DNA from 3 places in the Micromonospora sp. 4G55 genome. Region 3 is predicted to be linked to each of the others. Evidence: riboswitches for the same ligand, from Rfam matches in the RefSeq annotation. Region 3 holds a riboswitch; each other region holds the start of a gene.

Region 1 (6,252 bases), on a different contig from region 3:
CCGCCTCCCGTGGCCGTCGCCGGCCGGATTCCCCGCCGGGGCACCGTCATGCCGCCTGCGATTGCCAGCCCGGCCGTCGTACGGGACGATCGGGCGACCGACGAGGGGTGGAGGGTGGAGTGGTCCGGCGGGAGTCGTTCAGCTACACGGTGCAGGCGCGCTGCTCACGGGCGGACGCGGTGGCGCTGTTGAGCGATCCCGCCCGGCAGGAGGAGCTGCATCCGCTGATCGTCCGGGTGCGCCGGCTGCCGACCCGTCCGGGCGCGCGGGCCAGCTACGCCATCACCGACCGGCTGGAGCTGGGGCCGCTGCGGTTCCCGGTCACCTACCAGGCCGACGTCCTGGTGGTCTCCGACGACGAGATCGTCACGGTGGCCCGGCAGCAGCCCGGCACGACCGTGCGCAACCACACCCGGCTCCAGGAGGAGGGCGACGTGCTGCGGATCGACGTGGAGATCACCCTCTCCGCGCCGGCGCCGCTGTTCGGGTACGCGTTCCGCCAGGCCCGGGCCGCGCACCTGGGCCTGGCCAGCCGGCTCGGCCCGGTGCTGGACCGGAAGGCCGACGGCGGCCCGGTCCCGAGCTGACCCCCCCCGGTCCAGTCAGCGGCGGCCGGCGGGTGCCGCCGTCCGGCGGGGCGGCGGGACAGCCCGGCGGTTGCGGCCCCACGGCTTCCAGGTGGAGATCACGGTCATGGTGACCAGCAGGCCGGTGGAGACCGCGGGGGCGACCACCACGTCGATGCGCTGGTGCGCGGTGGCGTCCGGTCCGGCGGCGGCGCGCAGGTTCGGCGTCAGCGCGAAGAGCACCAGGCCGATCATCACCGTGGTGAGCACCAGCTTGACCACCACCCAACGCCAGCGCAGCAGTCCCCAGGGGGTCAGCAGCGCGCTGGTCACGCCGACCACCCAGACCAGCACGCTCAGCGGCGCGAAGAGCCAGGTCGCGACCAGCGCCGCCGCCGGGTAGACCACCTCCGGGTCGGCGCCGCGCAGCCCGGCGATGCCGAGGGTGAGCAGCACGAGGTCCGCGCCGAGCCAGCCCAGCGCGGTCACCAGGTGCAGGGTGAGCAGGGTCTTGCGGCCGTCGGGGGAGAGTCGGGTCATGCCTTGATGCTCGCCCGGCCGTCGCGCTGCGTCGTGGGCCGGTCGACGACATCCCGGGTACGTCGACGCGCGTACGACGGGGCCCGTCCGCCTCGGACGGGCCCCGCCGCGGGTCGGTCAGTAGACCGACAGGTGCACGTGGTTGGTGTGGTCGCTGGACGGGTCCCCGCCGGCCCCGCTGTACGACTTCCACCCGCTGCTGGGCAGCCAGATCTGCCGGTACCAGATCACGTAGAGCACGGCGAGCCGGTCGGAGTTGCGGATGAAGTACGCGGCCAGGTTGTTGCCGTACGTCTTGTCGCCGCCGGTCGCGTCGCCGCCGAAGCCGCTCTTCTGCGCCGCGAAGTCGCAGGCCCGGCCCTTGGGGTGCTCGCCGGAGCCGCTGGGGCGGTAGCAGGAGACGTACCGGGTGAAGCCGGCCGCCTGAGCCTGCTGCAGCGCGTTGAGCATGCGCGGGGTGATGCAGCCGTTGGCCGGGGTGGGGTCGTTGACGCTGCACGACTCCGACGGCCAGGAGCCGTCGGGGTTGCGCGGCGCCGCCTTGGCGTTGGCGGTGGAGGTCCCCGCGTTGGAGCCGCCGCCGGCGCTGGCGGCGGGCTTGTCGGCGGCGGCCACCGCCAGGGCCCGTTCGGCCTGCTGCTTGCGCTTGGCCATCACCGCGACCTGCTTGCGCTGCTCGACGAGCTCCTTGTCGAGCGCGCCCCGGGTGCGGGTGGCCTCGTCGCGGGTCCGGATCAGGTTGCGCAGCTCCCGGTCCTCGTTGGAAGCCACCGTCTCCAGCGCCGCCGCCCGGTCCAGGAAGCCTTCCGGGCTGGAGCTGTTGAGCAGCGCCGACACCGGCCCGAGTCGCCCGGTCCGGTACGCCACGCCGGCGATCTCGCCGACCTTGCCCTGCCGGACGGTCAGCTCCGACTCCATCGTCTTGAGCTGGTTGTTGAGTTCCTGCTGCCGCTTGGTGGAGCGTTCCAGCGCGGCCTTGGCGTCGATCCAGCCCTTGCTGGCTGCGTCGAGCTGGGCGCGCAGTGCCGGGGTGCCGCCCTCCTCGTCGTTGCCGGGGGCGGCGGCGAGCCCGGTGGCGGGGGGAGCGGCCGTCGCCGGGACCGGCGCGGACGACACCCCGAGGGCGAGCGTCGCGACGACCGCGGCCACCAGCCGTGCGGTGGTACGTCGTACGTGCATGCACATGTCCTTCCGTCAGCCGCCGACCGGGTTAGCTGACGGGTTCGGGACGGAAGATCCCTACCGCTGACGCGGATGCACCCCACGAACATGGTTCCCCGGCTCGCCCTGGCAGGCGATTAGGCGACGGCCACCGCCGGCACCGGAGGGTGCCGCCTGGCGGAGGCCGGGACCGAGCCTACCGGTACGGGTGTGACACCCGCCCGTTTCGTGACTGAGGGTACTGGAGTGAATCGTGGTGTAGGTGGCACAACCGGACAATAGGTGTCCGATTTTGTCACCACTCGACCTGCCCACAGGCGCCGGGGGCGGCCCCCGGCTCGATCTGGAGGGTGGCGTGCTCGATGTGGAAGTCCTCGTGCAGGGCGGTGCGGGCGGCGGCGAGCACCGTGCCGACCTCGGCGCCGGGGACCATGGTGAGGTGGGCGGAGGCGACCTCCATGCCGGAGGTGAGCGTCCAGACGTGCAGGTCGTGCACCTCGGCGACGCCGGGGACGGCGGTCAGCCGGTCGTGCACGGCGGTCACCTGGAGATGCTCCGGGGCGGCCTGGACCAGGATGCGCACCGCCGCGCGGCCGAGCCGCCAGGTGCGGGGAAGGATGAACAGGCCGATCGCGACCGCCACCGCCGGGTCGGCCCACCACCAGCCGGTGCCGGCGATGAGCAGCGCGGCCCCGATCACGCCCAGCGAGCCGAGCAGGTCGCCGAGCACCTCCAGGTACGCCCCGCGCAGGTTGATGCTCTCCCGCGCCCCCTCGCGCAGCAGCGCGAACGCGACGAGGTTGGCCAGCAGGCCGAGCACCGCCACCGCCAGCATCGGCCCGGTCCGCACCTCCGGCGGGTCGCCGAACCGGCGGACCGCCTCGATCAGCACGTAGATCGCCACCCCGCTGAGCAGGGCGGCGTTGGCGAGCGCGGCCAGCACCTCGAGCCGGTAGAGCCCGAAGGTGCGCTGCGGGTCCCGGTCGCCGTGCCGGGTGGCGGTGATGGCGGCCAGCGCCATGCCGATGCCGAGCACGTCGGTGAACATGTGCCCGGCGTCGGAGAGCAGGGCCAGCGAGCCGGTGCCGAACGCGGTGACCGCCTCGACCACCATCAGCGCGGCGAGCAACGCGAAGGCCGCCCAGAGCCGCCCCCGGTGCCGGTGCGCCGCGTTCGAGACCGACCCGTGGTGGTCATGACCTGCGCCCACGCCCACACCCTCCGTCGCCCCGCCGGCCCGAACCCAATCTATGCTCACATCGCTATGTATGCAACTAACCCCCACGGCCATGCCGCGCCCGCACTTTCCGAGAAAGCGTGGCTATTTTGCGCTCCGAGGCCCCTTCTTCTCTGAAAGTGCGCGGTCCGCGGCGACGCGGGAGCGGCTTGACGGCCGGGGTGGGGCGGGGGTCAGGGTGTGGGGTCGATGGTGGTGAGGCGCTGGGTGGCGCGGGAGAGGGCGACGTAGAGGGTGCGCACGCCCGAGCCGGGGTCGGCCCGGATCTCGCTCGGGGCGATGAGCACGACGCCGTCGTACTCCATGCCCTTGGCCTGGAGGCTGGTCACCACCTGGAGCCGGGAGCCGCCGTGCCCGTCCAGCCAGCCGGCCACCTCGTCGCGGCGCGGCACCGGCGTGATCACGCCGACCGTGCCCTCCACCTCGGTGAGCAGCGCGTCCACCGCCTGCACGGTCGCCGCCGGCAGCCCGTCGGCGGCGACGGTCAGCGCGACCGGCTCCACGCCGGTGGAGCGGACCGCCGTCGGCAGCTGCAGGTCGGGGTAGAGCCGGCGGATCTCCGCCGCCGCCACCGCGAAGATCTCCGCTGAGTTGCGGTAGTTCGTGGTCAGCGCGAAGCGGTGCCGCCGGCGCCGGCCGAGCGCCTGGTCCCGGGCCCGGTCCAGCTCCTGCGGGTCACCGGTCCAGGCGGTCTGCGCCGGGTCGCCCACCACGGTCCAGGAGGCGAGCCGGCCGCGCCGGCCGACCATCCGCCACTGCATCGGCGAGACGTCCTGCGACTCGTCCACCACCACGTGCGCGTAGTCGCGGTAGTCCTCCGGGCGTTCCCGGGCCGCCGCCCGGGCGGCCCGCTGCCGGTCGGCGAACGTGCTCAGCTCGCGCACGCCGCCGGCCAACTGGTACGGGTCGCGCTTGGCCCGGGCCCGCTGCACCGGCTTGCCGAGCAGCGCGTCCAGCTCGTCGAGCAGGGCGATGTCGGCCACCGTCAGCCCCTGCGCGTCCAGCACCCGGTACGCCTCGACCAGCAGCGCGGTCTCCGCCCGGGACAGGATGCCGCCGGCGTACCGGCGCAGCCGCTCCGGCCGGGCCAGCCAGCCCAGCACGTGCCGCGGGGTGCAGCCGGGGCCACCACGCCTTGAGGAACTCGCGGAACTCCGGCCGTCGATGATCTCGTCCTCGAAGGCGCGCTGCTCCGGCAGCCGGGGGACGCCCAGCCGGCGGGCCTGGGCGTACAGCGCCGCGAGCACCGCGTCGAAGGCCACCCGCCGTACCTCGTTGCGGCGCGCGCCCCGGGACAGCGCCCGGTCCCGGACGCCGTCCAGCTCGCGGCGCTCCAGCCGGAGCAGCTCGCCCCGGTAGAGCAGGCGCAGCTCGTCCGGCCCGTCCGGCACCGCGTCGCGTACCGCCCGCTCCAGCACCTTCCGCATCCGCAGCGAGCCCTTCACCGCCGCCACCTCCGGCGGGTCGGTCCGGGTCGCCGACATGCCCGGGAAGAGCGAGCCCAGCGAGTGCAGCGTGGCGGTCTCCTCGCCGAGCGAGGGCAGCACCGAGGCGATGTACTCCACGAAGACCGAGGACGGGCCGACCACCAGGATGCCGCCGCCGGCGTACCGGCTGCGGTCGGAATAGAGCAGGTACGCCGCCCGGTGCAGCGCGACCGCCGTCTTGCCGGTGCCCGGGCCGCCGGAGACGATGGTGACCCCGGAGCCGGGGGAGCGGATCGCCTCGTCCTGCTCCCGCTGGATGGTGGCCACGATGTCGCGCATTCCCCGGCCGGTCGCCCGGGACAGGGTCGCCAGCAGGGCCCCGTCACCGACCACCGCCATCTCGGCCGGCGCCGACTCCGGGTCGAGCAGGTCGTCCTCGATCCGGGTGACCTTCTCGGCCGACGACTGGATGGTGCGTCGCCGCACCACGCCCAGCGGCTCGGCCGGGGTCGCCTGGTAGAACGCGGCGGCGGCCGGGGCGCGCCAGTCGACCACCAGCGTCTCGGCGTTCTCGCCCCGCACCCCGAGCCGCCCCACGTGCAGCACCTGGCCGGTCCGCAGGTCGAGCCGGCCGAAGACCAGCCCTTCGTGCTCGGCGTCCAGCACGTACCGTCGCTGGGCGGCGTGGAAGACCATCGCGTCCCGCTCGACCAGCGCGCCGAAGTTGCCCACCCGGGCCAGCCGGTAGCCCTCCTTCTCGGCCTGTGCCGCCGAGCGGCGCAGTTCGGCGAGGCGGGCGTACACCCGGTCGAGATGCCGCTGCTCGGCGGCGATCTCCTGCTCCAGGGTGGTCTGGTCGGTCAACGTGACGGCTCCTGTGCGACGGCGGCGGCCGGGCGCGGGCGCACGCCAGGCGGAATGAGGGTACGGGCAGCCTGCCACCCCCCTTCGGGGCCATGCCGCGTCCCGCGACGTCCGCCACCCTCCACGGGCCGCTCAGCCGGCCGGGATCGGCTCCGTCGCGCCCGTCGTCCTCGGCCCGGCGGCGGCCTTCCTCGGCCGGGTCGCGCCGATCTCGGTCGTGCCGATGTCGGTCGTGCCGCTCTCAGTCGTGCTGCTCTCCGATGTGCCGATCTCCGTGGCGCCGGCTCCCGTCGCGCCGGCTTCCGGCGGGTCGGACAGCACCCGGCGCAGCACCCCGGCCAGCGCGGCGTTCACCTCGTCCGGCCGCTCCATCATCAGCATGTGCCCGGCGCCCGGGCAGACGGTCAGCTCGGTCACCGGCAGCGCGGCGGCGATCGACTCCGCGCAGGGCGGCGGG
Region 2 (6,252 bases), on a different contig from region 3:
TCGGCGCGGACCTCGGCGGCAACGCCACCGCCGTCGGCGCGTCGGCCAACGTCGTCGTGCTCGGCCTCGCCGAACGCGCCGGGCAGCGGATCACCTTCTGGCAGTTCACCCGCTACGGGCTCGTGGTCACCTTGGTCACCGTCGGGCTCGCCGCGCCCTACCTCTGGCTGCGCTACTTCGCGTTCGCCTGATCCCCGGTCGGGTCGGCGGGCCGGTCCGTGGCCGGTCCGTCGCCCGCCACCGGCCCCGCGGTGCGGGGCCGCGACGGCGGAGTCGTCGCGCCGGCCGGAAGCCGTCACGACCGCCGCGCCCGGCGCAGGACCCCGTGCCAGGCCGGGACCTCCCGGGTCTCGTCGAAGGCCCGGGCGACCACCACGTCGGTCGAGGAGTGCGCGAGAATCGAGATCACGATCGTCAGCGCGACCAGGTGGAACACCTCGTCCCCGGCGGCGATGCCGGACTCAAGCACCAGCAGCCCGTAGACCACCGAGGCGAACCCCTTCGGCCCGAACCACATCGCGGCAGCCTGCTCCCGCAGGCCCAGCCCGGACCGCAGGAACGAGATCCACAACGCGACCGGCCGGGCGACCACGATCGCCAGCACCGCGAACACCCAGCCCGTCCAGGAGATCTCGCCGAGGAACTCCACCGAGATCAGCGCCCCGAACACCAGCAGCGCGGCCAGCTTCAGCAGCTCGGCGACGTTCTCCCCGAAGTGCTCGAACGCCGCGCGCTCCCGCGGCCCGAACGTCGCGACGGTGATCCCGGCGGCGAACGCGGCCAGGAACAGGTTGCCGTGGGTGGCCTTGCCCAACGCCAGCACCAGCAGACCGATGGCCACCCCGTTCAGCGGCGCGTACGCGGCCGAGGCGGCGAGCCAGCGGGTCCGCTCCAACGCGATCGCCACCAGCGGCACCAGCACGCCGATCAGCAGTCCGACCGCCAACTCGATGCCCAGGTCCCCCAGGTGCAGGTCGTCGGAGCCGGCGGCCACGGCGAGCAGCACCACCACGAACGGCAGCGCCAGGCCGTCGTTGACCCCGGACTCGACGTTGAGCAGGTGCCGCAGCCGGGCCGGAACCTTGTCGTTGCCGACCAGCGCGGCGGCGAAGACCGGGTCGGTCGGAGCGAGGATCGCCCCGACCAGCAGCGCCTCCGGCCAGTCCAACCCGGCCACGAAGTGGGCGAGAACCGCGGTGACCAGCAGGGTCAGCGGCAGGCCCCAGCCCAACGCCCGACCCGGCAGCCGCCACGCCGAGCGCAGGTCGGCCCAGCCGACCCGCATCCCGTCGGTGAACAGCACCGCGAACAGCGCGAGTTCGGCCAGTTGCGCCACGATCGGCGAGTCGGCCCGCAGGTGCAGTACCCCGGTGGTGTCCTCACCGAGGACGAACCCGGCGACCAGGAACAGCGCCGCCGTGGAGAGGATGGTGCGGTGGGCCAGCGCCGACACGAGCACGGCGGCCAGCAGGACGGCGGCGAAGGAGAGCAGCAGCACGGGTTGACCTCCGGGGGACGTGGTTGGTCGAGGTGCCGACCAGACTTCCCGGCGCTCCACGGATCCCGGTGATCATAACCACCGGGCACCAGCGGGTGAACCACACCGCGCCGGCCACGGGGGGCGGCAGCGGGTTCGTGCGTGAGCTCAGCGACCAGCGGTGCCGTCGGTCTGCCACTCGTAGACGTCCGGGATGCCATCCCGGTCACGGTCGACGGTCTCCAGCTCGTGCACCCGCCGGTACAGGCGGGTGCGGGCGCGGAGGATGACCGTCGCGAGCAGCGCCGCGAGCAGGGACCCGGCGAGTACAGCGACCTTCACGTGGCCGTCGCGTTCGCTGCCGAGGCCGAAGGCCAGCTCGCCGATGAGCAGCGACACGGTGAAGCCGATCCCGCCGAGCAGCGCCAGCCCGAGCACGTCGAGCCAGTTGAGGCCCTCGTCCAGGTCGGCCCGGGTGAACCGGGAGACCAGCCAGGTGGCGGCCATGATGCCGACCGGCTTGCCGACGAGGAGGCCGGCCACGATGCCCAGCGCCACCCGGTCGGTCAGGGCGGTGGCCAGACCGGCGACACCACCGATGGTGACGCCGGCGGAGAGGAACGCGAAAACCGGCACCGCCACCCCGGCGGAAATGGGCCGGAACCGGTGCTCGAAGTGCTCGGCCAGACCCGGTCCCGCATCCGGCCCACCGGCGGCTTCGCTGCGGATCACCGGAACGGTGAACGCCAACAGGACCCCCGCCACGGTGGCGTGCACCCCGGACTCGTGCATCAGCGTCCAGGTCGCCGCGGCCAGGGGCAGCAGCAGCCACCACGACCGGACCCGGCGCTGCACCAGCAAGCCGAACACCGCCAGCGGCACCAGGGCGCCCAACAGCGGCGCGACCGACAAGTCGCTGGTGTAGAAGACCGCGATGATGACGATCGCCAGCAGGTCGTCAACGACGGCCAGGGTGAGCAGGAAGGTGCGCAGCGCGGAGGGCAGGAACCGGCCGACCACCGCGAGCACCGCCAGCGCGAAGGCGATGTCGGTCGCGGTCGGGATGGCCCAGCCCTTGACCGCGCCCCCGCCCGCGCCGGCGGCGATGACGTAGTAGATGGCGGCCGGCAGGAGCACCCCACCGACGGCCGCCGCGACCGGCACCGCGGCGCGACGCGGATCCCGCAGGTCGCCGGCGACGAACTCACGCTTGAGTTCCAGGCCGGCGACGAAGAAGAAGATCGCCAGCAGGCCGTCGGCAGCCCAGGTGGCCAGGCTGAGGTCGAGGTGCAGCGACGCGGGACCGACCCGGAAGTCCCGAAGCGACTGGTAGCTGTCCGCCCAGGGCGAGTTCGACCAGACGAGCGCCAACAGGGCCCCGATGAGCAGAAGGCCTCCGCCCACGGTCTCCTTGCGGAGAATGGCGGAGATACGGCTGGTCTCGCCCCACGAGCGTCGGGCGAACAGGTTGGCACGGCGCCGGGTGGCGTCGGTCACGGAAACTCCTCGTCGGCAGGGGTCGCGTCATCCATCGCCGACCAGACTTCCCGGCACACCTGGGCCAACCCTATCCGGCACCGCGGCGGGCCCGTCGGGTTCCGCGCTCGGCCGTGCTCGGGACCGGGCACGTGGCGCTGCCGCTACCCGGCGCGGCGCGACCAACCGGCCGTCGCCACCGCCAGGTGAATCGGAGTGACACCGCGCCGGGTGCTCCGACGGTGCGCCACGGGAGACCACGACGCGCGGCACGGGCCGGCCGGGCGTCGATACGGTCCACCCCTGGTGCAGGGCGGTGACGCGTCAGAGGCTGAGCTTCTGACCGGGGAAGATCAGCCCCGGGTCGCGCCGACCACGCGCTTGTTGCGCTCGTACAGCGCCTGCCAGCCACCGGCCAGGTCCCGGGCGTCGGCGATCTGCGACAGGGTGTCACCCGGCCGCACCACGTACACGTCGCCGGTCCCGGCCGGCGCGCTGCGCCGCTGGCTGCGGGTGCTGTGCTGCTCCCGCGAGGACCGCTCGGTGGCGGTGGCCCTCGACGAGCGCCGCTCCGACTTCTGCGATTTCTGCGACTTCTCCGAGGTGGTGGAGTAGCTCCTGGTGGAGCCACCCTTCCGGCCGCAGGTCGGCCAGGCACCGATGCCCTGACCGTCGCGCACCTTCTCGGCGATCGCGATCTGCTCGCCCCGGCTGGCCAGGTCGGCGCGGGAGGCGTACTTCTTGCCGCCGTAGCCGGACCAGGTGCTCTGCGAGAACTGCAGGCCGCCGTAGTAGCCGTTGCCGGTGTTGATGTGCCAGTTGCCGCCGGACTCGCACTGGGCGATCGCGTCCCAGTTGACGCTGGCGGCGCTCGCCGGCGACGCCGGTGCCAGGACGGCGGCGACCCCGGTGACCGCACCGACGGCGAGCGTGCCGACGGCGATGCGGCGCGAGCTGACCCGTCGGTGACGGGCGGTGTATTCAGTTGCCATGTGGATTCCTCCACGCCGACGAGGTGAGCTGTCGGGTTCGGGCCGAGGAGCCCGGCCGCCCGTGGGCGGCTTCACCCCGAGGTGACGTGCACCGAGGAACGTGTGGGTCCCCCGCTCCATGCCCGCTGAAAAGGTCCCACCGGCCGGCGGCATGGATTAGGCGTTACCGGCCGTGGTGTCCGCGATCGCGAACACGAACGACGTTAGGAACTGTTTCGGGCGATTGCCCACTTCTTGTGAAGTTCTTCACCCGGCTGAGCGACGGCTTCGTCCTTCGAGTTGCGGGGTGGCCGGCGGTGCTCTACAAGGGCCGGTCGGGAACCTGTCACGACTGGGCCGAAAGTCTCGCCCCGAGCGGCGGATCAGGTGCCGTCACCTCCCCGTCTTCGCTGGTCAGGCGGGTTCGATCGGCGGCCCGCGCCGCCGGACGGTCAGCGTTGCCGCTGATTGGCGACTCATGTCTGGGCAGCCCGGCCGCCGACTCGGACGGTAGGGAGCAGAGCGCGGCCGCGGCGCCGACGCTTCGGACCCGCCGACCGTCGGATGCCGGTCGCCGGCGCCCTGGCCGTCACGGTCCGCCTCGGTTCGCGGCGGCCGGCCATCCGCGAGAGGAAGGACCTTCATGGACACCGTCAGCATCGACACCGACTACCTCGTCGCCACCCTGGACGAGGACGACGACCCGGAGAGCCTGGCCGGCGACGAGGTCGACTTCGACCTGGCCGCCGCGCTGGAAGAGGAGGAGTGAGATGGGCGTGCACCTGGCGCCCGCGCTGCGGGTGCTGCGCGAGGAGATAGACACCCGCTGGCCGCAGCGGGACCGCAAGTCCGACGGCTGGTTGGGCGATGCCAGTCACCAGGCGCGCCGCTCGGACCATAATCCGGACAATGACGACCAGTCGGTCAACGCGGTGGACGTGGACGTCGACGGGATCGACCCGCTGCTGGTCGTCCGGCAGGCCGTCAACCATCCGTCCACCCAGTACGTCATCTACGACCGGAAGATCTGGAGCCGTACCCGCAGCTTCCGACCGGCCCGGTACACCGGGCCGAACCCGCACGACAAGCACCTGCACGTCAGCGTCAGCCACCAGCGGAGCCTGGAGGACAGCCGCCACCCGTGGGGGATCGCCACCGCCACGACGGCGCGGCTCGGCGACCGGCTGCTGCGCGCCGGCTGCCGGGGCGGTGACGTCCGGGAGTTGCAGGCCGTCGCCAACCGCCTCGGGGCCCGGCTGACGGCCGACGGGGTGTTCGGGCCGGCCGTGGCCGCCTGGGTACGGTCGTTCCAGACCGCCCGAAAGCTCACCGCCGATGGGGTGGTCGGCCCGCGTACCGTGGCGGCCCTGCGCGCGGCCGTCACGCCGGCCCCCGTCGGTGCCCAGCGGCCGGCCGGCGACGCCGGTGTCCGGGGGCAGACCGGGCTCGCGGACGCTGCGGCGCGGCAGCACGGGCGGGGACGTGGCCTTCGTTCAGCGGTTCGTCGGCGCGAAGCGGTGCGGCCCGGCGAACGGCGCCTTCGACGCGAAGACCGAGGCCGGCGTGCGCTGGTACCAGGGCATGCGGGGGCTGACCGTGGACGGGGTGGTCGGCCCGGCCACCTGGGCGGCGATGGGCGTGCGGGTCGGTTCCTGAGCAGGCGCCCCCGCCCGGTGCTCCCCCACCGGGCCGGGGCCGTCGTCGCGTCAGAGGGTACGGGCCAGCCGGTCGGCGAGGACCCGGGCGAACCGGGCCGGGTCGGCCAGGTCGCCGCCCTCGGCGAGCAGCGCCATGCCGTACAGCAGCTCGGCGGTCTCGGTGAGGGCACCCGAGTCGCCGCCACGCTCGTGCGCCGCGCGCAGGCCGGTGACCAGCGGGTGGGTCGGGTTGAGTTCGAGGATGCGCTTGACCTTCGGCACCTCCTGCCCCATCGCGCGGTACATCTTCTCCAGCGTGGGCGTGATGTCGTGCGCGTCGCCGACGATGCAGGCCGGCGAGGTGGTCAGGCGGGAGGAGAGCCGCACCTCCTTGACGCTGTCGGCCAGCGCGCCGCCGAGGAAGGCGAGCAGGGCGGCGTACTCCTTGGTCTGCCGCTCCCGTTCCGTTTCGGCCTCCTCGCGCTCCTGCGCGGTGTCCAGGTCCACCTGCCCTTGGCGATCGAGCGCAGCGGCCGGCCGTCGAACTGCGCGACCCGCTCCACCCACACCTCGTCGACCGGGTCGGTGAGCAGCAGCACCTCGTAGCCCTTGGCGCGGAAGGCCTCCATGTGCGGCGAGTTCTCCAGCATGGCCCGGGTCTCGCCGGTGGCGTAGTAGGTCTCCTCCTGGC
Region 3 (6,252 bases):
GCCGGTAGGCGACCTGTTCCGGGGTGAGGTCGGGCCGGGCGGCGCGGATCAGCGCCGCCGCGCCCGAGACGTACGCGGCGGCGAAGCTGGTGCCGCCCTGCGGCTCGGCGAGGTAGCCCTGACCGCCGGGGGCGGGGCCGACGATGTCCAGCCCGGGCGCGGCGATGTCCACGTAGTTGCCGCTGACCGAGCTGCCGACGTGACCGCCTTCCCGGTCCGACTCCGGCGACCGCGGATCACCCCCGGGTACGCGGCCGGGTACGCCGGCAGGTCCTGCTGCTCCTGCTGCCGGTTGCCGGCGGCGGCCACCACCACGACGCCCTTGCCGAGCGCGTAGTCGACGGCCCGGGCGAGCTCCGGGTGGTCCACCGTGACCAGCGACAGGTTGATCACCTGGACGTCCTGGTCGGCCGACCAGCGGATCGCGTTGGCGATCTGCAGGGGCAGGCCGGGGTCGCTGGTGCGCTGGGTGTCGGGCAGCACCCGGACCGGCAGGATCCGGGCCGCGGGCGCGATGCCGCTGTACGGGGCTCCGGTGTCGTCCCGCCCGGCGATGATCCCGGCCACGATGGTGCCGTGGCCGGCCAGGTCGCACCGGCCCTGCATCGATGGCAGGCCGTTGAAGTCGCGGCCCTCGCGCACCTGCCCCTTGAGCAGCGGATGGGTGGGGGAGACGCCGGAGTCGATGACCGCCACGGTGATCCGCTCGCCCCGGGTGATCCGCCAGGCCGACGCCGGGTCGAGCCGGCGCAGCGCCCACGGCGTCTCGGCGGGGGCGACCCCGCCGGCCGGGCTGGGGCAGTTCGGGGCCGCCACGGCCGGTGCCGGTGACACCACGAGCGAGGCGAGCAGGGCCGCCACCACTCCACCGAGGACGGTCCGGGATGGACGCCCGGAGGTCTCGGTCAGCGCCGTCCCAGTCGGCCGGAAGCTCTCGCGCACGCGCTGAGATTACCGCCGCCGCGCCCGGGACGGGGCGACGGGCGGTCCGGTCCTTCAGGGCGCCCTGCGTCGGGCGTTGCGCGCCGACGAGGCAACCGGACGGGGCCGGCGGTCGTGCCGTGGTCGACCGGACCGACGTCCGGGCAAGCCGGTGGTCGGTCGGGCCGTGGTCACGTCGTGGTCGACCGGACCGACACCGGGGCCGGCGAGCGCCGCGCGGTCGGCGCGGAGCGACGAGGGCGGCCGTCAGGAGCTGGACTCGGCACGCTCGCCGGTGAAGAGGGCGAGCAGGTCACCCACCTGACGGTCGGACTCGGCCGGGTGCCGGAAGTGGCCGCGCGGGTTGACCGTGTACTCGTTGCGCCGGCCCACCCGGGTGCGGTGGAGGTAGCCGCCAACCTCCAGGTCGGCGACGATCGCCTGCGCGGCGCGCTCGGTCACCCCGACCTCGTCGGCGACGTCCCGCAGCCGGGCGGTGGGGTTGCGGGCGATGGCGAGCAGCACGTGCGCGTGGTTGGTGAGGAACGTCCAGTTCCGGGTGCTCCCGTTCTGCGCAGTCGTCGCCATGCCCGCCATCGTATGGCCAGTCCATCGGGTTTTCCGCCCTGGCTCCCCTGGCTCCGCCTCCCGGCCGGCAGCCCGCGGGACGCCGCGACGAAACATCACGTCGACGCCGGGGCAAAGTATGAAATCCGTATCACGTATACCTTGACGTATCTTCTGCTACGTGTGACGGTGGGCGGCGAGGCCGCCTCCGTCGCCGGCCGGGTGTGACCAGGCCGATCTCGTGAGGGACCGAGGTGAGGCAATGACCCTGACCGATCCGACGCAGGCGCTCGCCGAGCTGCACGCCGGCAACCGGCGCTTCGTGACGGGCGCGCAGCGCCACCCCAACCAGGACTCGCTGCACCGGGCGGCGGTCGCCGACGGCCAGCACCCGTTCGCGGTGATCGTCGGCTGCTCCGACTCCCGCCTCGCCGCCGAGATCATCTTTGACCGGGGTCTGGGTGACCTCTTCGTGGTCCGTACCGCCGGGCACACCGCCGGCCCCGAGGTGCTCGGCAGCGTCGAGTACGCGGTGAGCGTCCTGGGCACCCCGCTGGTGGTGGTGCTCGGCCACGACTCCTGCGGGGCGGTCCAGGCCGCCCGGGACGCCGCGCGAACCGGCACGCCGCCGGTCGGGCACCTGCGGGCGGTGGTGGACGCGGTGGCGCCCAGCCTCCGGCGGGCCGCCGAGCAGGGCGTCGACGACGTCGACGGGATTGTCGACATTCACATCGCGCACACCGTCGAGGCGCTGCTGGGCAACTCCGCCGTACTGGCCGCCGCGGTCGCCGAGGGGCGGTGCGCGGTGGTCGGCATGTCGTACCGGCTGGCCGCCGGTGAGGTGCGGACGGTGGCCGCGGTGCCGAGCGCCGTGCCGGCCCAGGCCGGCGATCGGGCGACCGCCGTCGCCGGCTGACCCCCCCCGCACGCGACGAGGGCCGCCCCCACCGGGGACGGCCCTCGTTCGGTACGCGCCGCGCGCTAGAGCATCGACATGTGCACGTGGTCGGTGTGGTTCGACGGTCCGCTGTACGACTTCCACCCGGTCGCCGGGAACCAGATCTGCCGGTTCCAGATCACGTAGTAGATGCCGAGCCGGTCGGCGTTGCGGATCAGGAACGCGGCCAGGTTGTTGCCGTACATCCGGGTGTCGTTGTTGTGCCAGGGCGCGAAGCCGCTCCGCTGCAACGACCAGTCGCAGGCCTTGCCCTTCGGGTGCTCCCACGGTCCACCGGGCCGGTAGCAGCCCGCGAACCGGTTGAAGCCGGCGCGCCGGACCTCCTTGTACGCGTGCAGGGTGCGCGGCGTGATGGTGCCGGAGGTGGTCGGGTCGTCCTCGGTACGCGACTCGGGACGCCAGCTGCCGTCCGCCATCCGGCCGGGGCCGATCCGGGCCACCGGCGAGGTCGCGTCGACCAGGCCGCCGGTGAAGCCCCGGCCACCGACCAGCTGGAGGGCCTTCTCCGCCTCCCGGCTCTCCCGGGCCATGTCGTTGGTGAGCTTCTGCTGCTCGCGCACCTCGGCGTCCAGCGCCAGCTTGGCCTGCTCCGCGCGGTTCTTGGCGGCGGTGACCTTGGCCAGCTTCTGCGCGTTGACCATGTTCAGCTCGTCCAGGGCGGCGGCTCGCCGGACGAACGAGTCGGGGGCGTCACTCTCCAGCAGCATCGCCACCGCGCCGATCCGGCCGGTCCGGTACGACTGCGCCGCGATCTGCGAGACCGTCGGCTGCAACGCCGCCAGCTCGTCCTGCGCGCGCCGCACCTCCAGCGCGAGCTGCTGCTGGCGCTTCTTGGACTTCTCCAGCTGCGTCTTGGCCTTCGAGTACTCGCGGTTGCGCAGCTCGATGACGTCGGTGAGCAGCTTGGGCTCGTCGTCCTCCTCGTGCCCGGAGGGGGTGGGGGTCGAGGGCGCGGCGATCGCGGCTGTCGGCCCGCCGAGGATGGCCAGAGCGGCGAACACGGCCACCACCGGAGTCAACCAGCGGCGCAGGGGTGCCGTCACAGTGTTCCCTTCCGTCGACCGCCGACCGGGTTAGCTGACGGGTTCGGGACGGAAGTGGCCCCTACCGCTCGCGCGGATTCACCCCATGTACCTGGTTCCCCGGTTCGCCTCGCGGCGATTGGGCGGCGGCACCGCAGGCGCCGCTGCGCGCCTTCGGCGGTGACCGGCAGCGAGGTTACCCGAGAGTCGTACCGGGGATCTACGTCCAGAACCCGACTAAAAGCGTTATTTCGTCGTAGCGATGCGTGACGAGTGACGCGTTCGTCAGGTTCCGCGTCGGCGTCGGTCACGCAGCGGAGTGTCACCATGCGGTGTCCGTGCTCCTTTCCGGGTCGGGCCACCGTGCGGGGGCCGGGGTGGACGGTCCGCCGGGACGCGACGCGCTCAGCGCCTCGAGCGCCGCGTCCCGGTCGGCGGAGGGGCGGGGCGTGGGTGCCGGTCCGGTGTCCCGGGCCGGGTCGTCGGCCGGGCCACGACCGGCGGTGGCGACCAGCGCGGCCAGAGCGGTGGTCAGCGGTACAGCGGCGACCAGGCCGAGCGTCGCCACCGCGCTGCGGACGATCTCCTGGGCCAGGAACTCGCTGGTGAGGATCTGGCTCACCGGCCGGCTGTCGGCGGTGAGCAGGAGCAGCAGCGGCAGCGAGGCGCCCGCGTAGGCGAGCACGATGGTGTTCACCGTGGAGGCGATGTGCGCCCGGCCGACCCGGGTGGCGGCCCGGTAGAGCTGCGTCCGGGACAGTCCGGGGTTGGCGTGCGCCAGCTCGGTGACGGTGGCGGCCTGGGTGACGGTGACGTCGTCGAGCACGCCGAGCGAGCCGATGATGATGCCGGCCAGCAGCAGCCCGTGCAGGTCGACGTCGCGCTGGTACATCGACAGCGTGGTGGCCTCCTCGCTGCCGAACCCGGTCAGGTGGGTGGCGGCGGTGGCCAGACTGCCGAGCACTCCGGTCAGCACCAGGCTGCCGAGCGTGCCGAGGACCGCCACCGAGGTCTGCGCGGTGATCCCGTGGGTCAGGTACAGCACCACGAACATGATCAGCGCGGAGCCGGTGATCGCGATCAGCAGCGGCGAGCCGCCCGCCGCGATGCCGGGTACGACGAAGGCCAGCAGGATGGCGAAGCTGGCGCCCAGCCCGGCCAGCGCGGCCAGCCCGCGCAGCCGGCCGAACGCCACGATCGCCGCCGCGAAGAGCGCCACCAGCCACACCAGGGGCTTGCCCCGCTGGTGTTCGGCGATCTGGTAACTGGTGGCGGTGGGGTTGGCCGGGTCGGCGAGCTGGACCAGCACCACCTCGTCGCCCACCGCCACGGTGGGCGCACCCGGGCCGGCGGGCACCGGGGTCTCCACCTGCTGGCCGCTGTCCGGGCCCTGCTCGACCTTGACCGTCACGGTCCCGCACGGGCCCTCGGCCGCGCCGGGCGCCTCCGGCGTCGGTGGGCAGGGTTCGGTCACCACCCGGGTCACCGTGCCGTGGTGGCGCGCCGGCTCGGCGCCGCCGTCGGCCGGCCGCGAGTCGCGCGGCCACAGCACCAGGGCGGCGATCACCGTGATGACGAACAGCGGGACCACCGTCGCGACGAGGATCCGCCGCACCCCCGGTGGGGCGGACGGAGCGGGACGGGTGTGGTCGGCGCCCATTGCGAGTCTCCCAACGATCCAGGGCGGGGTACGTGTCAGCCGGCCGGTCGGTTCACCGGCGGAACGTGCGTGGCGGAACGCGTACCCCGATGTGGGCCCTGGGTGCCGGCGTGCTCACCCAGGGCGACCGGGCGGCGTGGTCGCCCGGTGTGTCGACCCGCCCGGGCGGTCGCCCACGGCCGCCGAGCCCGGCGCGGTACGCGGGCCGGCGGCAGCTGCGGCGGATGGCGAGTCATGGCCGGAGAATGGTAGCCAGGTTCGGTGCGGGTCCGCCCGGTTCGTGCCATCGGCAGCGCGTCCACCGGGCATCGTGGGGGCATGGACCAGCACGCCGGACAGTCCGGGCCCCCGGGGTCGGACCGGCACCGGGGGCACGACAAGCACGCCGGCCACGACCCGGAGATGTTCCGCCGCCGGTTCTGGCTCTGCCTGGCGCTGACCCTGCCCGTGGTCGCCACCAGCCACATGGTGATGGAGTGGTTCGGCTACTCGCTGGAGTTCCCCGGCCGGTCCCTGGTCGGGCCGGTGCTCGGCTCGGTGGTCTTCTGGTGGGGTGGCTGGCCGTTCCTCGTCGGCGCGGTGCGCGAGGTGCGCGACCGGGCCCCGGGGATGATGCTGCTGATCGGGATGGCGATCACCGTCGCGTACGCCGCCTCGCTCGCCACCAGCCTCGGCGCCTTCGAGCTGGACTTCTGGTGGGAGCTGGCCGCCCTGGTCACCATCATGCTGCTGGGGCACTGGCAGGAGATGAAGGCCGTCGGGCAGGCGCGGGGTGCGCTCGCGGCGCTGGCCGCGCTGCTTCCCGACGAGGCCGAGCGGGTCGGGCCGCAGGGCGGCACCGAACGGGTGCCGGTGAGCGGGCTGCGGGTGGCCGACGTGGTGCTGGTCCGTCCCGGTGGCCGGGTGCCGGCCGACGGGCGGATCGTCGACGGGGCCGCCGAGCTGGACGAGTCGATGGTCACCGGTGAGTCCCGCCCGGTCTCCCGGGCGGTCGGGGACCGGGTGGTGGCCGGCACCGTCGCCGCCGACTCGGCGATCCGGGTCCGGGTGGAGGCCGTCGGCGACCAGACCACCCTCGCCGGCATCCAGCGCCTCGTGGCGCAGGCGCAGCAGTCCGGCGGACG

What was found. Region 3 has a riboswitch for cyclic di-AMP ahead of JNW89_RS22585 (hypothetical protein). Riboswitches for the same ligand answer to the same signal wherever they lie in the genome.
Region 1: linked by a shared signal. The riboswitch ahead of JNW89_RS08820 (hypothetical protein) and the one ahead of JNW89_RS22585 (hypothetical protein) in region 3 are both predicted to bind cyclic di-AMP.
Region 2: linked by a shared signal. The riboswitch ahead of JNW89_RS37315 (transglycosylase family protein) and the one ahead of JNW89_RS22585 (hypothetical protein) in region 3 are both predicted to bind cyclic di-AMP.

Annotation. Positions count from the first base shown of each region.
Region 1 is NZ_JAEVHN010000067.1:7,894-14,145, forward strand. Features, by position in the region: gene JNW89_RS08810 (SRPBCC family protein) at 120-587, shown strand; gene JNW89_RS08815 (hypothetical protein) at 603-1,106, opposite strand; gene JNW89_RS08820 (hypothetical protein) at 1,224-2,285, opposite strand; cyclic di-AMP (ydaO/yuaA leader) riboswitch at 2,290-2,421, opposite strand; gene JNW89_RS08825 (cation diffusion facilitator family transporter) at 2,563-3,477, opposite strand; gene JNW89_RS08830 (AAA family ATPase) at 3,678-5,795, opposite strand; partial or broken gene JNW89_RS08835 (alpha/beta fold hydrolase) at 6,102-6,252, opposite strand, start outside.
Region 2 is NZ_JAEVHN010000098.1:1,888-8,139, forward strand. Features, by position in the region: gene JNW89_RS11335 (ArsB/NhaD family transporter) at 1-191, shown strand, start outside; gene JNW89_RS11340 (cation:proton antiporter) at 296-1,498, opposite strand; gene nhaA (Na+/H+ antiporter NhaA) at 1,646-2,974, opposite strand; gene JNW89_RS37315 (transglycosylase family protein) at 3,307-3,945, opposite strand; cyclic di-AMP (ydaO/yuaA leader) riboswitch at 3,944-4,118, opposite strand; gene JNW89_RS36685 (hypothetical protein) at 4,568-4,693, shown strand; partial or broken gene JNW89_RS38690 (peptidoglycan-binding protein) at 4,695-5,234, shown strand; gene JNW89_RS38060 (peptidoglycan-binding protein) at 5,407-5,580, shown strand; partial or broken gene htpG (molecular chaperone HtpG) at 5,631-6,252, opposite strand, start outside.
Region 3 is NZ_JAEVHN010000315.1:531-6,782, reverse strand. Features, by position in the region: partial or broken gene JNW89_RS36900 (S8 family serine peptidase) at 1-166, opposite strand, end outside; gene JNW89_RS22600 (S8 family serine peptidase) at 49-942, opposite strand; gene JNW89_RS22595 (helix-turn-helix domain-containing protein) at 1,189-1,518, opposite strand; gene JNW89_RS22590 (carbonic anhydrase) at 1,751-2,404, shown strand; gene JNW89_RS22585 (hypothetical protein) at 2,470-3,489, opposite strand; cyclic di-AMP (ydaO/yuaA leader) riboswitch at 3,494-3,624, opposite strand; gene JNW89_RS22580 (YibE/F family protein) at 3,791-5,128, opposite strand; partial or broken gene JNW89_RS22575 (HAD-IC family P-type ATPase) at 5,447-6,252, shown strand, end outside.